DNA from 2 places in the Terrabacter ginsenosidimutans genome. Region 2 is predicted to be linked to the other one. Evidence: riboswitches for the same ligand, from Rfam matches in the RefSeq annotation. Region 2 holds a riboswitch; the other holds the start of a gene.
What was found. A riboswitch is a leader RNA that binds a small molecule or an ion and turns the genes downstream of it on or off. The one in region 2 is predicted to bind S-adenosylmethionine.
Positions count from the first base shown of each region.

Region 1: another riboswitch for S-adenosylmethionine. It lies ahead of ABD831_RS21140 (hypothetical protein); the one in region 2 lies ahead of metX (homoserine O-acetyltransferase MetX).

Region 1 is NZ_BAABDC010000013.1:26,372-34,217, reverse strand. It holds gene ABD831_RS21155 (hypothetical protein) at 1-299, opposite strand, end outside; gene ABD831_RS21150 (hypothetical protein) at 656-2,392, shown strand; gene ABD831_RS21145 (DUF3293 domain-containing protein) at 2,496-3,485, shown strand; SAM riboswitch class IV at 3,573-3,687, shown strand; gene ABD831_RS21140 (hypothetical protein) at 3,724-4,269, shown strand; gene ABD831_RS21135 (cyclic-phosphate processing receiver domain-containing protein) at 4,266-4,676, shown strand; gene ABD831_RS21130 (hypothetical protein) at 4,865-5,311, shown strand; gene ABD831_RS21125 (hypothetical protein) at 5,386-6,384, shown strand; gene ABD831_RS21120 (DUF349 domain-containing protein) at 7,146-7,846, opposite strand, start outside.
Region 2 is NZ_BAABDC010000010.1:78,665-86,510, forward strand. It holds gene ABD831_RS20050 (SulP family inorganic anion transporter) at 1-1,203, opposite strand, end outside; gene ABD831_RS20055 (RNA polymerase sigma factor) at 1,464-3,095, opposite strand; gene ABD831_RS20060 (universal stress protein) at 3,415-3,813, opposite strand; gene metX (homoserine O-acetyltransferase MetX) at 4,004-5,269, opposite strand; SAM riboswitch class IV at 5,285-5,399, opposite strand; gene ABD831_RS20070 (DUF4192 family protein) at 5,485-6,942, opposite strand; gene ABD831_RS20075 (YkvA family protein) at 7,075-7,797, opposite strand; gene ABD831_RS20080 (EcsC family protein) at 7,802-7,846, opposite strand, start outside.

The sequences.
Region 1 (7,846 bases), on a different contig from region 2:
TTCTCGCGCACCACACGGGGCAGGGCGTCGCGCATTTTCGCGGCGAGCCACTGGGGGTAGTCACCGTCGGAGTAACCGGGGAGACGGTCAGCCTCGAACGGCCCCTCCGTAGGCATCTCGTTGTCTTGGCTCTCCATAATCGCTGCCCACTCGGTCGCGGGCATCATCTTAATGAATCCCTCCCACGTCGCCGCTGTCTTGATGGCGTTCCAGATGGCGCTGACAGCCTCGGCCTCAGGGCGACTGGCAAAGACCACGAGTTCGTCTGACATGAGGGAACGGTTGTACACAAGGTCCATGCGAGGCATCGTGCCAGCGTCCGGTGACAGTCGCTGGTATCGGCGTCATGCCTGAGCAGAGATACTTGACTGCGACCGCGACCCGGTCCTCCTCAGGGCAGGACAGGTGACCGCCCGCCGCCTCCCCGACGTCGCTCTTCGACCGGATGTCTGTTGACGACAGCGAGGACACCGGCGTCAGCGACTTTCAGTCGGCCCGCGTGCTGGCCAATGCTTCGCGGGTGTTCCTGAACCGAAGTTGCGACACCCGCGCTCGCCTCCGAGTTGGTGTGTCATGACCTCAGTACGCTCCCCCTGATCCGATCAGCGTGAGTCGGCCTGACGAGCCAGGCCTATTGAGTCAGGGGTAATTCTCGGTGTCCGACCCGACCGCTTTCCTGCGCGAGAAGACGTGGCAGGTGGAACCAGGATGGTGGGAGGTCCACCCGGACGGGTTCTCGCACTGGCCGTTTCGTCTGCGTCAGCGCATAGCTCATGAGGAACTGGACGACGGCTTCGTTCGGTGGTCGGCGACCACGGACGTCATCCGTGACGTACGGGATCTCGACCAGGCACTGTCGCTATGCCATGCGCTGAACCGTCACACGGCTGGCTGGTCGTATGTCGTCAATGAGCAGTCGCGCACGGTCGAGGGCATCGCCACCGCCGTGATCCAGCCGGAGTGGGACCAGCCCTACGCACGGTGGGTGAGCGCTGCCACCGTTGCCTTCTGGCACGCGGACACCATCGCGGACGCCTTCGCAGGCGCCGTCGGCGGCACGGTGAACTCTTCCCACCCGCTAGGGGCGTCGGGCATCCGAGCCGAACCAGACGGCATGTTCCACCTGGTCCGCAGCGAACGAGGCCGACCCGAATGGGCCTTCGACCTCACCCCGGCACGCGTCGACCTGATGGCTTTGGGTTCACAGGTGGAAGCGTGGATCGGAGCTAAGGGTGGGGACTCCTCAACCGAGCAGCAAGTGTGCGTTGACGGCATCGACCACGAACTCCTCTCTGCCTCGGCCGCAGCAGGCACAGCGCCTCGAAAGGTGCCGCCGAACGCCCGGTACCGGGTGACCGGCCAATTCCGAGACCGCGAGCCGTTCGGGCTGGGGTTCCTCGCTCGAATCCGCTTTCCTCTTCTCGGCGGCCGAACGGTCCCAGACGCCTGGCTAGCCAATCAGCTCGCACTGGACCTCGCCGCTCAGTGGTCACTGAGCGGCGCCTGGACTGTGTCCGAAGAAGCGGTCCAGTACGAGATCTTCGTCCCCTCCTTCACGTTGCGAACGATGACCAACAGCTCACCAGATCAGAGTCTTCAGAGCGTGCTGCACAACGTCGTCGCCGGATTGAGCGCGGCGATGGCCGTCGCCGACTCCGCCGGACAGGCCGGCCCCGCGCGCACCGAGACGCTCGACGATGCCGTGCTCCCGGACGTCGCCGCCGACCTCCTCGCCGTCTTTGAGCAGCCCGCCATGGAGGCAATGATGGGCGTGCCCAGCCCGACACCGGATCGGGCTGACCGCCGATGGCTCACCGCCCGAACGTTCGCCGAACTGTGTCTCTACGGGATCTTCAACCCCATAGGCCCGACGGTTGTATCTCTGAACCTTGTTGAGGTACCGGGCAGCGACGGAGAGTTCGCCGTCCTGCATCTGATGCGCCACCCGTTCCTGCCCGAGTACAAGGAACTGGGCCGAGTTCGCACCGAAGACGACGTCCGTGATCTCATCGGCTCCCAACTCGGCGATGAGCTCGGGTCGATGCCCGAGTTCCTACTCGTCCAAGCCCGCGACGGTATCGGTGAAGCGGTGGTTGACGGCCTGCGACGGGCCCTGTCACAGCATGCCGAATCGGTCGAGGAGGATCTGGCCGCCTCAGCCGCGGAGTACAACCGCTATGCCGGCCGCGCTTGGGACAGGCTAAACGGCACCCACCCCACCCCGCATAGCGAGGCCGGCCCGGCTGGCATGGACCCGTTCGAAGACTGGTTCAAGGCAGTCACCGACCTCGACCACGTCTACGGCACGCTGTTTTCCTTGCCGAGCGCGTGGGAGGGCGCCATCAACTTCCAACTTGAGCACGGCTCACTTGCACCCTTTGACATGGAGTAACAGGTCGGCGGGATATCAGGAAGACGTTTACGTCAGGTCAGGGACCAGCCGCACCACGGCCGGTCTCGAGTACCCGCCGCTACGAAGAAAGCAGGACCGACGCATGTCCGAAGACCCTTGGGCCAGCTACGAGGCGGCCGTTGTGCGGCTACATCTGCCGGACGGGTTGGTCGTCGTGGGCCCGGACCAGCCGGATAGAACTAGCGGGACATTCCCTCCCGCTGCCTCCGGCGGCGCCATCGTGGTGATCACGGCCCACAACCCGGGCGGTACCGAGGTCACGACGACGGAAAATGCACGGGCCCACCGTCAACTGTTGGAACGACTAGACCGGGAGGGAACGGAGTACCACCCGGCGGCCGGCGGCGACCAGAACTGGGCCCACGTCGAGGAGAGCGTCGCGATCCTAGGCATGGACGTGGAGGTAGCTTGTGGCATCGGGCGTGACTTCGGCCAGGACGCCATCTTCGTCTGGACCGACAACGGCTTGACCGTCACCTCCTGCACCACAGACGCGACGACACGCGCCGGCTGGCAGATCCTGGACGCCCCCGAGACTGCCCGGCGAGTGGACGAGGCCTACCGAAGGTTCGGGTTGGACAGTCCCTACGTCCAGGTGGCCCGCGCGTACGCGGCCGCGCAGCGTGTGATCGACGACACTAAGGACCCCGACGAAGCGGAGAGACTCGAGCAGCTGTCGCTGGCCTTCACCCAGGAGTACTGGCGACTCGCGGACGCCCGCGCCGGACGTGAGGCCGCCCGCCGCCGCCGGACTCGCCTACCTCCCTTGGAGGACGAAGAAGCCGCCCGCGCCCGGTACGCGCTGGCGCCAATCCTTGAGGCGGCGGCGTCTGGTGGCTTCGACCCAGACCTCTGGGTACCGGAAGCCGGCCGAGCGCTGGCCGACTCGATCGCGCCGCGCACCAGAGCCTTGGAGACGGAGGGCATACCTCGGCACCTCTTGGACCTGTGGAGTCATCTCTGCCATGCGGTTGAACAGGGCGACGCCGCCGGCGCTCGGGACGTGGCCGAGCGTCTTGGCGAATCCGCCCTGTTCTACGCCGCGGTCGCATCACGTCACCCGGAGCCATAACCGAAAGCGCGCCGCCGGCTCAAATCAATGTCCTCTTTGCGCGTTTGAGCCGCCTCGCAGTCCCCTGGCGTGGCACTCTGGTGAACAGGTTCAGAGAAGCGACGTGAACGCCTCGGAGTAGTCGCTCGGCAACCGGTCCCGCGCCGGTGCCCACCGAGGAAGACCTGACCGACTAGCGTCCGCCAGTCGGTAAGCGCGGGTTCCGGTTCTTGGGACCCAAGGAACCGAGAGGGACACCATGTCAAATGCCCCACCCGTGCGGTCCGAAGTCGCCACTCCCCCTGCGATCCTGGAGGCCGCGGTCGCCGCCGAAGCCGCGCGCGCCTGGGCCAGCACCGTACCTGCACCTGCGGCCGACTCCGACAGCCAGAATCTACGGGATCTGCCCGCAAGCGCCTGGTGCGCCCGCCCACCAACCGCCGACGAGCAGCAAGCTGAGGCCCTGCGCGCCGAGAAGGAACGCGAGTCCCAGCCCGATCCGGTCGAGGTGGAGCTCGACCAACTCGCGAGCCACCTCGTCGGAAGGGCGTACTACAGGAACCGCTCGACCTTTCCCGAACTTGGCATGGTGCCGGTCGCCAAACCAACCATGTCCGTGGAGGCGAGAAGGCGAGCGCACGGTTGCCGGATCGGCAGGGTGCGCATCTGGAAGTACTTCAGCAAGCAGGCCTTCGTCTGTCTGGACTGCCAATGGATCGGTGAACCCGTGCCCGCCCAAGTCGACGGGGTAGAACCAGATGCTTCCGCCGCAGCCGAGCACCCGTGCCGGAGTAAGAAGGCATGACCGAGCGACCAGACGCTGCGACTGGCATGGTCGTGCTGATCGATGACACTCGCCTCTTCCGCGACGGGCGCCCATGCCTGATGGCCCGCACCCCCGACCACGGGATCTACCTGCTCAATGAGCTTGCAGGACAATGGATCGACGAGCTGTGGCTGGACTACGACCTCTTCGACGAGAACAGCGAACCCATTGTGGAACACCTCATCGGACTAGCCGCGGCTGGGCACCCCGCTCGCATCCGCCAGATCCTCGTGCACAGCGCCCGCACCCTCGAGGGCTTCCAGATCACGACACGCCTCCGCCTCGCAGGGTACCCAGCGCGCCGCGAGTTCAGTGCCGGAATCTGGACTCGCAACCTAGACCGGCGGCCCCTCCCCCACGAATACCCGCGGACCGCACACACTTAAGGGTGCCCGCGGGCGCCCTGGCGAAGCCTGTCGAGCGACCGTCGCCTAGACGAAACAGGAGGGATCCTGTTCGGCTGCCTCGTTTTGCATTGTCGCCTTGGAACACAGTGCGAGTCATACATGCACTGGGATTGACGTCCCTGTCGGGGCGCGCAGCGAAGCTACGCCTAAACACGCTGCTCGTGCGGTTGAATCTGATCATGCTGGGTTGGAACATCTCCGTGTTGAGGCTTGATCCGCGACTGTCAGCGGGAGGCCCGGATTCTGGAGACTCCGTGCATGGACGGCTGACCATCGACGAGGCGCAAGCCCTTCCCGAGGTGACGACAGCCGCAGAGCGACTCGCGCTCTGGCAAGCAGGCGTAGGCGGTACCGATTGGCTGCATGCGCTGGTAGACGCCAATCGAGCGATCATGACCGCGGTGAACGGGTATCCCAGCATTTACTACGCCCTCGCAGCGGATGTGATTCCACAGCTTGAAGCGCCCCCGCACGCGAACGCGACCTGGCACTTTGACGTAGGCGACATCATCGACCCGCACTGGGTAGGAAGAGGCCCCGAGGTCGACGCTTCGGCGGCGGCCGCCTGTGCCCCTAATGAATGGCTGCTCGTGCAGGTGTGGGACGAAAGTTGATGCCTGCCGACACACCTCGCGCTGATGAACCGCGTGACGTCATGAGTTCAAGCAGCAGGTGGGGGGACAAACGAGTGACCACTCTTCCCGAGGGGTTTCTCGCAGCTTCCCCGGATGACACTTGGGCGGATCGCCGACGTGCGGATGGAACGCGCACCTTGTGGTTGCTGTCTGGATCGGGTGAGTCGCTGTTGAGGCGCTGGGACAGCGTCGACGAGGAGTGGTTGGTCGCCTCGGAGCAGGAGGTGGACTCCGTCCGTGAGGCATGCCAGCCCGGTTCGGAGTGGCTGACCCTGCTCGAGGACGAGATGACTCTTTACGGGACGCCCGATCCGTTGATGCTGGTCGACTGTCTTGCCGTGGACGGTGATGGCGGTGACCCCGACATCATCGACTGGCCTTTCGACGTGGAAAGGTTCCTTTCCGAGGACGACGTCTTCGACTATGAAGGAGACAATCTCCGGCGGTGCGCGCTCGTCAACGGGTACAGAGTTCACTTCGCGCCGTGCGGTGATCAGGCCGTGGCCTTCCTGAGCAACGAGGAGGAGGTCCTCGGGGACCTTATGGCCGAATTCCACTGGGGAAGCGAGGCCGGTATGGGCCCTGGGGCGGGCGGCTGGGTGCTCCACCGCAGCGGTGCCCAGCATGCGGTCACGACGCCTCGCGGCGACAATGCTGGCGAGAGCATGCGCGGCTTCACATTCCAGCCGGAACCCTCCGGGACGGCTCAACTTCTACGACAGTGGATGGACCACGTCGAGTACTCGTGCCCTGGGGTATTCGGCGCAGCCGCCATTGCATTGGAACCGCTGGACCCGGCCGGCATTCTGAGCGCCGAACGACGGCGGGACTGGGAAGTTCAACTAGGTGCCTTGACGAGCGGTTACGGAGAGACGATCGAGTTGACGGTTCGGACCGATCCATCGGTAACTGTCACGCTTCGAGCCATGCTCTCCAGCGACGACACTTACCGCTCGGTTCAGGAGGCTCTGGCCGACCCCGTCAAGGGCGACTGGATGCGCGCCGCGCTCGCCGAGGGAGACCTCTCGCCGTTGATGGGGCCTCGTGACTGAGGCCCGCTGCTTCGTACTGCAGCGGATCCCAACACATTCGACCCCGCCGCGTTCATGCAGATACTCATCCTCAATGCTGAGGATCCCGACAACTAGACTCAGATCGACTACCTGGGAGGAAACTTGAATAAGGCAGAATGGGCTGGCCGCCTGTCAGAGATCGTGGGGCCGACAGTCGGGACTTCGGAGCGCGTTTGGCTTGAAGGCTTTCCGGCCCCCGACCCGTCAGGGTTCCGGTTTCGGGCAGCACACCTCGAAGTTGACCCTTTAAACGGACAAGTGGACCTCAGTCCTGTCACAGCGACGCCGCAGGATGCTCTGCAGGCAGCCCGACAGATGGTCATGCGGGCAACACAACTCCGCCAAGAGACGGCCCGGGTGGCCGAAGAATTCGCAGGCAGGGCTGAGCGAGCCCGTCTCTTCAAATCTGCGGCCTCCAAAGAGGCGCAAGCGTGGGCAAGGCGACTGGCTCTGGTGGACGATTTCGTGGCCTCAGGTCGACTCCTAGTCTCCTCGGCCAGCGGTGGGCGGTCGCTAGACGTTGACACCTTCCAGAAGGGGACGAGACGACTGTTGGGTTGCTATGACTCATTCGTCGCCGCCTAAGCCCGCGCTCGCCGCTGGGCTCGTTAATCCTCTTTTGCGCCGACGCCGACTGGTCGCGCTAGAGCGAGCCGCCATGTCCGGTCGTCTGACTATCTGCGTGTCGCGTAGGCGATCTCTCGGCGCGACGGTGCGACGGTGCGACCTCCCTGAGGTGGCTATCTCTCGGCGGGCGAATCACCGGTGAGCACCCGGACCTCACGTACGGCAGTCGACAGGCGAACCAGGCTGTCGAGATCCGCGTCCGCCACCTTCACTCGCGCGCAGCCACCCGAGCCATGCGGGCGCAGTCGTGCATCTTTGGCCTGCGCCAAGAAGCCCTCAAGGTCATCGGCGTCGCACGCGACCAGGAAGGCGTCGATCGTCGTCTGGTAGCGCCTCCGCAGGGGCAATTCCATGTCAGGTCCCGCCCATGCCGCGGCGTCCCATTGAGCTGCAACCTCGACGAACCGCAGCGCACGCTCGTCCCATCCCGCAACGTCGGACAAGCGCGCAGCTTCAGCGATGATGTGGAGCCGGGCCCGGATCGCGTCCTTGAAGCCGGGCCCGCGGGCGACCATGTATGCGTCCAGGAACCGTGCTCGCAATGCCGACTCAAACGGTGAACCCGATGCCTTCCAGCGCAGGCTCAACTTCTCGAACCCCTCAGCGTCCCAATAGGGAGCACGCGCGAGGTTCTCGGCCTCGGCGACGACACTCTCCTGCTCAGCCCGCCGTTCCTCCGCATCCCGGATCGCGCGCTCCCGATCCGCCGTCGCCCGCGCCTCATCACGGGCCTCGAGATAGGCCGCTTCAACTCCCTCGAACGCTTCAGACAGCTCTGATTCGCCTTCGCTGGCGAAATGACCTGCCGTGATCC
Region 2 (7,846 bases):
GCCGGGCAGGACACCGAGGAGGGCCACGCCGAGGAGGGCGATGAGGGACAGGAGGAACTCCGTCCGACGCTGCAGCCAGAGGCGACGCGTGCCAGCAACGTCGGTCAGCGACACAGCGGCAGCGATGACCACGGCACCCAGCGCTGGTTGCGGCACGTACTGCATCAGCGAGTTGGCGAAGAGAAGGACGACGGCGATCACCAAGGCGCCCACGACCCCGGTGACCTGGGACCGGGATCCGGCCTGTTCCGCGACTGCCGTCCGCGACCCGCTCGTGCTGACCGGGAAGCCCTGGAAGGCTCCGGCGGCGATGTTGGCGGCCCCGATGCCGATCATCTCCTGGTTTCCCTGGACGCGTTCGCCCCGTCGGGCAGCGAAGCTCGACGCCGTTGACATCGTGTCGGCGAGCGCGACGACGGCTATCGCAAGGGCTCCCAGGAAGAGCGGAGGAAAGTCACCCCAGCCCACGTGCGGGATCGCGAACGTCGGGAGGCCTTGCGGGAGCACGCCGACCGTGTCGACCCCGTGGGACTCGAGGTCGTACAGGTTCACCACGACGGCTGTGAGGGCGACGACGACGAGAACGCTCGGGACCTTGGGGATGAACCTGTTGAGCAGCAGGATGCCGGCAAGCGCGCTGACTCCGATGAGGGCGGCCGTGCGGTTGGCCGCCCCGGTGAACAGGCCCGACACGAAGGCGTTCGCCTCAGCCACGAGGCCGTTGGCGTCGGTGGAGAACCCGAAGAGCTTGGGCAGCTGACCGACGATGATGGTCAGCGCGAGACCGTTCATGTAGCCGATCTGGGTCGGCCTCGACAGCAGGTCCGCGACGAAGCCGAAGCGCGCCAGCCCGGCGACGACCATGACGACACCGACGATGACGGCCAGCATCGACGCGAGCGCAACGGCACGCGCGGGGTCACCGCCGGCGAGCAGCAGGGGGGCGATCGTTGCAGCGATCATTGGCCCCAGGGACGAGTCCGGTCCCAGCACGAGCACTCGGGAGGGCCCGAAGACGGCATATCCGATGAGGCACAGGATCGAGGTGTAGAGCCCCGTGACGGGCGGGAGCCCTGCCAGCTGCGCATATGCCATCCCTTGCGGCACCAGCAGCGCCGAAAGGACGAGCCCCGCGACGATGTCCTTCGGGAGCCACGACCGCTCGTAGGAGTGGGCCAGACGCAGGCCCGGAACGCGATCCATCCACCCGCTCGTCCCGACGTCGTGTCGGTCGGCGAGCGCGGCCATGGTCAGCCGCCGATGTGGGTGCGCACGCTGAGTTGGTATCGACCAACGCCCGAGTGCTCTCGTCCAGTCTGGAGAACAGGCACCATCCGAGCCTACAGGCGGCCGGCCGCGCCGTCCGGCGTTCACAGAGCGCTCGGCACCGCCAGGGACGGCAGCGGGTCAGGTACCCGAAAGGGCACCCGACCCGCTGAAGCCCGACAAGAACAGGGCGACTGTCAGTCGAGGTAGTCGCGCAGGACCTGGCTGCGGCTCGGGTGACGCAGCTTGCTCATCGTCTTGGACTCGATCTGACGGATGCGCTCACGCGTCACGCCGTAGACCTTGCCGATCTCGTCGAGGGTCTTCGGCTGACCGTCGGTGAGGCCGAAGCGCATCGACACGACGCCCGCCTCACGCTCGGAGAGCGTGTCGAGCACCGAGTGCAGCTGCTCCTGCAGGAGCGTGAAGCTGACGGCGTCTGCCGGGACGACGGCCTCGGAGTCCTCGATGAGGTCACCGAACTCGCTGTCGCCGTCCTCGCCGAGCGGGGTGTGCAGCGAGATGGGCTCGCGGCCGTACTTCTGGACCTCGACGACCTTCTCCGGGGTCATGTCGAGCTCCTTGGCGAGCTCCTCCGGGGTGGGCTCACGGCCCAGGTCCTGGAGCATCTGGCGCTGCACGCGGGCGAGCTTGTTGATGACCTCGACCATGTGGACCGGGATGCGGATCGTACGAGCCTGGTCGGCCATGGCGCGGGTGATCGCCTGACGGATCCACCACGTCGCGTAGGTCGAGAACTTGTAGCCCTTGGTGTAGTCGAACTTCTCGACCGCACGGATGAGGCCGAGGTTGCCCTCCTGGATGAGGTCGAGGAAGAGCATGCCGCGACCGGTGTAGCGCTTGGCGAGCGAGACGACGAGTCGCAGGTTGGCCTCGAGAAGGTGGTTCTTGGCCTTCTTGCCGTCCTGGGCGATCCACCAGAGCTCGCGCTTGAGCTTCATGTCGATCTTGTCACCGGAGTTGAGCTTCTCCTCGGCGAACAGGCCGGCCTCGATGCGCTTGGCGAGCTCGACCTCCTGCTCGGCGTTGAGGAGGGCGACCTTGCCGATCTGCTTGAGGTAGTCCTTGACCGGGTCGGCCGTCGCACCTGCGGTGACGACCTGCTGGGCCGGGGCGTCGTCCTCGTCGTCGTCACGGATGACGAAGCCGGACTCCTCGGTCTCCTCGGCCTTGGCCGCGGCTGCCGGAGTGGCGCCCTCTTCGGAGTCCTCGTCGGCGTCCTCCACGGGCTCGACGACGACGTCCTCGAGCTCCGCGACCGGGGCGTCCTCGGGCTCGGCGTCGTCGGCCTCGTCACCGGCGCCGGCGGCGCCGGCAGCACCCTCGCCCGATGCCGTGGCCTTCTTGGCCGCGGTCTTCTTCGTCGCCGTCTTCTTGGCGGGTGCCGGCTTGGCTGCCGCCTTGGCGACGCCGGCGTTGGTAGCTGCCTTCTTGGTCGTCGTCGCGGCGACCGAGGTGGACTCCTCGCCGGTCGGCCCCGCGGTGGTCTTGGCCGCCGTCTTCTTGGCGGCGGTCTTGGTCGCCGCGGTCGTCGTCCGTGTAGCGGACTTCGTCGCCGCGGCGGTGCTGGTGCGTGCGGTGGCCACAGTGCCTCCCTTGGTCCCTGTTCGGGTCTTCTTCGTCGTGCTGACGTGCGGCGCATCGACGACGATCTCGATGTCGTGGGCCTCGAGGGTCGTCAGGACCGGCTTCATCTGCTTCAGGTCGAGTCCGGCATCGACCTGGGCGCGCGCGATCTCCGTTCCCGTGATGGTGCCGCTACTGCTGCCCTTGACCAGGAGCTGCATGATCGCCTCGTGCTGGAACACCTTCGGCAGGGTCTTGGGAGCTCCAGCGCTTGTTGCCTTGGGCACGGATGCAGTCGCCTTTCGTCGCAGGTCTCGTTGTGATCGACCCGATTTCGGGCATGCATCATCACAACGAACGAGAATGGGGGTTGGTGCCGGGAGGGTGTGGCCAGTTGGAGTCGATCCCTGTTTCGAGCTCTCGGTGCGCCTTGTGCGATCCCGTACTCAGACATTATAAAACGGCCGATGCCGTTTGGACGAACGCACGTCGAACGCGCGCCCGGCGCGAACGGGCCGGAGGGCCCTGCGAGACCCTGTGGCAGCGCCGGGGGGTGGCGCCTCAGTCGCCCTTGACCGCCAGCACCGGGCAGCTCGCGTCGAGCAGGATCCGCTGCGCGTTGGACCCGAGGATGAGCTTGCCGACAGGGCTGCGACGACGAAGACCGATGACGATGAAGTCGGCCTTCTCCTCCTCGGCGACGGAGATGAGGTCCTCGGCGGGGTCGTTGCCCCGGACGAGCTGGCGCACCTCGTGCTCGAGCCCTCTCTCCTCGAGAACGGCCTGCACGCGGGCCAGCTCGGTCTCGAACTGCCTGGCCTCGTCCGCGTCAAAGTCCTTGCCCCCGCGGTGGGAGCTGATGACGACGAGCTTCGCACCGCGCAGGACGCACTCCTCGGCGGCTCGCTTGAGCGCCGCACGACCTTCTTTGGTGGCGACATAACCAACGACGATGGCCACTTTCCCGGACCTCCTTGGGACGGAAACAACCAGTGCTCGCACCGTACCCGATATCGCGGCGCCGGGTGCGTCCCGCGCCGACAGTGCAGACCAGGCTGCGTCACACCGTCCGACACGGCGTGCGGACCGCTGTCCTCACCCACTCCTGACCCCACGTCCGAGGGCGAACCCGCCCGGGACGCAGCAGGGTTCAGAGGGTGCGCCGGTCGAGCGCATCCCGGATGATCCGACCGACCTGGTCCTCCTCGATGAGGAATCCGTCGTGGCCGAAGTCGGACACGATGTGCGCCCGGTGCGAGGTCGGGAGAGCGGCGTGCAGCTCGTCGGACAGGCGTGGCGGGTAGAGGCGGTCGGTGTCGACCGAGACGATCGTGCAGTCGGCGCTGACGCGTCGCAGGGCCGCCTCCACGCCGCCTCGGTCGCGCCCGACGTCGTGGGAGTTCATGGCCTCGGTCAGCACCACGTAGGAGTTCGCGTCGAAGCGACGAGCCAGCTTGCCCGCGTGGTGGTCGAGGTAGGACTCGACGGCGAAGCGACCGCGGTCGCCGGCGCGCAACGGATCCTCGCCGAGCTGCGGGGCGCGACCGAAGCGTTCGTCGAGCTCGCTCTCCGTGCGGTAGGTGATGTGGGCGATGCGACGCGCGAGACCGAGGCCCGTATCGGGGCGCCGGTCGCTCGAGTAGTAGTCGCCACCGGCGAAGTCGGGATCGTGCCGGATGGCGAGCAGCTGCGGCTGGCACCAGGCGATCTGGTCGGCCGTGGCACAGGGGGTCGAGGCCAGCACGATGCAGCGGTCGACGTCGTCAGGGTGGGTGACCGCCCACTCGATGGCTCGCATGCCGCCCATCGAGCCGCCGACGACGGCGGCGACGCGGCGGATGCCGAGGCGGTCGAGGAGCAGCCGCTCCGCCGCGACCTGGTCGCGCACCGTGACGTAGGGAAACCGGCTCCCCCACGGCTGCCCGTCCGGGGCCTGGCTCGAGGGGCCGGTGCTGCCCTGACAGCCGCCGAGGACGTTGGAGGCGATGACGAACCACTCGTCGGGGTCGACCGGGCCGCCCGCACCGACCAGGGAGTTCCACCACCCGGGCGAGGCGTGCCCGGGGCCGGCCTCGCCGACGACGTGGCTGTCGCCGGTCAGGGCGTGCTCGACGAGGACGACGTTGTCGCCGGCCTCGTTGAGCCTCCCCCACGTCTCGTAGGCGATCCGGACGTCGGGCAGCACGCCCCCGCGCTCGAGCTCGAGGTCACCGAGGTGGACGAACTGGCGTCGTCCCACGGGGTCGCCGACCCGCCAGGCGCCGTCAGCCCGATGGGCCGGTGGCCGTGTCGACCCGTCGGTGCCGTCCCGCTCCAGGTGGCCGGAGGCCTCGGTGCCCTGGGGCGAGATGGTGCCCTCGGCAGCGTGACGCACGGTCGGCCGACGCGTGCTCTGCTTCCGGTGGGTGACGGTCATCGGGGTACTCCTCGGTCCTCGCGCTTGCACGCACCCACTGCGGGTGCGGCCAGGTCCTCACCCGGGGCACCCCACCGCGAAGGAGGGTTGCCGACCAGCGAGCCGGGGCTTGTCGCTGGTACTCGTGACCTGCGCCAACCATACGCGAGCACCCACCGGGACAAGGTCGCCCGGTCCACGACATGGACGCCCGCCGTTCCGGACGGTCCCCGCCCTCATGCGCAGCGCGAGGGCCGGATGCCGTGGTCGAGGGACTGGCGCACGAGCCGGCACAGTCGGTGGTCCGGTTCGAGGTCGAGCGCGTGGTCGACAGCGATGCCGGCCCGTGCCCCGTCACCGCACCACCATGCGAGCGACGCGACGACCGACAGCAGGGGTGCCGCGTGCGCAGCCGGGGTGAGCCGGCACACCTGCTCGAGGCGCCCGAGCATGAGACGCGGGCCCGACGCCACGTCCCAGTCCTTCCAGCCCTCGTCCGACTCCCGCCCACCCACCTCGTCAGTGCCATCCCAGCCCTCGTCCGACTCCCGCCCACCCACCTCGTCAGTGCCATCCCAGTCGTCCGGCTCGACGTCGCACGCCGGCCCGACGGTCTCGCCCCCGCCGTCGTTAGCGCCGCTCGGCGTGTCCGACCCGAGGTCGAGCAGGGCGTGCAGAGCCCGCAGCGCCTCGAGGTCGGACGCGGCCAGCCGCGAGGCGACGTCGCCGCCCGCCCCGGCATCGATGCTCGCGGAGTTATCGGTCCCGTCACGTGCTCCGCCATCGGCGGCTGGTGCGAGTCGAAGGTGCGGGCCGAGCAGGACGTCGAGCATGACGACGAGCTCGACCGGGAAGGTGTCGAGCGGCGCCGTTCCCGGGCACAGCCACCCGATGAGGGCATCCCGGAACTGGACGTCGCGCAGGGGGCCCACGAGGGAGGGCAGCCAGTGCTCGATGCCGTAGCCCACGACGTCACCGGTCAGCACGCCTCCCCAGGCGACGAGGGAGTCGTTGACGAGGAACTGGCGGGAGGTCGGCTCACCGCCGTCGAGAACCCCCAGCCCTGCGCCCGCAGCCTTCGCCCGCCGGGCGGGGTCACGGCGCCCGGTTGGCTGCTGCGGCAGCTCGGACACCGACCCTCCCGCCGCGCGGTACCGACGCTGCCAGTCCTCGATGGCGCTCGCCGTCAGGTCGTGCCGGGGCTCGGATGGCGACAGCGGACTCACGAGGCGGGCGAGCTCCTCACGGTCCGGGAGCACCGCGTGCCCGAGCGCCACGTAGCTCGCGACCGCCGGCACGTCGGCCTGCTCGGGCAGGAGCCAGCCCTCGTCGGGACAGCAGTCGCACCCGACGGAGCGCCACCGGCCACCACGCAGCACGAGACGCTCCCGGACGATGACCCGCTCGGCCTCGACTCCCTCGGCGAGGGCCTCGAGCAACGGCAGCGACTCGTCGGGGACGTCCTCGAAGCCGACGATGGCCACCGACGACGGGGCGCCCTGCAGCAAGGTCGGCAGGGTCTGCGCAGCGGCCTCGGGAGCCAGCTGCGCGTCGACGACGTCGAGCCGGGCCACCAGCCCGAGGCGCTTGCCGTGGAAGCACACCACGACGACACTGCGCTCCGGTTGGAAACCCAGGTGGAAGGGGATGATGGTCAGCAGCTCGGCCGGCCCGGACAGTGAGATCTTCGGCATGCACCGAGCCTCGCCGCCCTGCTCGGAGCTGGGCAGACCCACTGGCCCACCTGTGGAGGAACGACCGTCACGGCGAAGGGGTGTGGATCCAGGGCGCCCCGCCGGCCGTCACCGCGAGGTCGGGGCCCGGTCTCAGCGCTCCAGACGCTTGCGGACCGACTCGAGCACGTAGTCGGTCGCAGCCCGGCGGACGCCCTCGGGCAGCCTGACTCGATCCCCTCGGCTCGACCCCGAGGCCGCGGCCCGGGTGCCGTGCCCGCCCGTCGAGCCGGTGCTCGGACGCTGGCGGGAGCCCGCGCCCGGCAGGCGTACCACGCCGTCGAGGAGGCTGCGCGGAGCGGCTGCACCGGTGGTGTCCCGGTCGGGCCGCAGGCCCGAGTTCCCGCCGACGCCCGTCACCGGGACCAGGGCGTTCGCAGCGCTGCCCCGGCCGCCCGGACCAGTCGAGCCCGGCGCGTCCATGGGCACCGCGGCCGACGCGTGCCGGCCGGCTTCGTGGCTCGTGGCCCGAGACCGGCGCAGACCCTGCCCGGCCTCCCACGCCATGAACCGGTCGGTCTCCTCGAAGAACGTCCTGATCGCCCACGAGATGACGACGGCGTCGTCGGCAGCCCCCACGACCGGCAGCACGGCCTCCGGGAGCAGGTCGACCGGAGAAGCGACGTAGGCGACCGCGCCCGCGACGAGACCGAGCCGCTTGAGGGTCGTGCCGGCATACGTCCGGTCGACGGTGCAGCGCACCAGACGGGGCACGGCCTGGACGCGCTCGGAGATGCTCGGCGCTCCGGGACGCGTGGAGGCCCGGACGACCGAGGCGACGGTCGCGGCCATCTTGATGCGGGACGCGGTCTTCATGCGCTCAGCGACCGAAGGTCTCGACGGGCGGGAACTCCTTCGCGGCCTG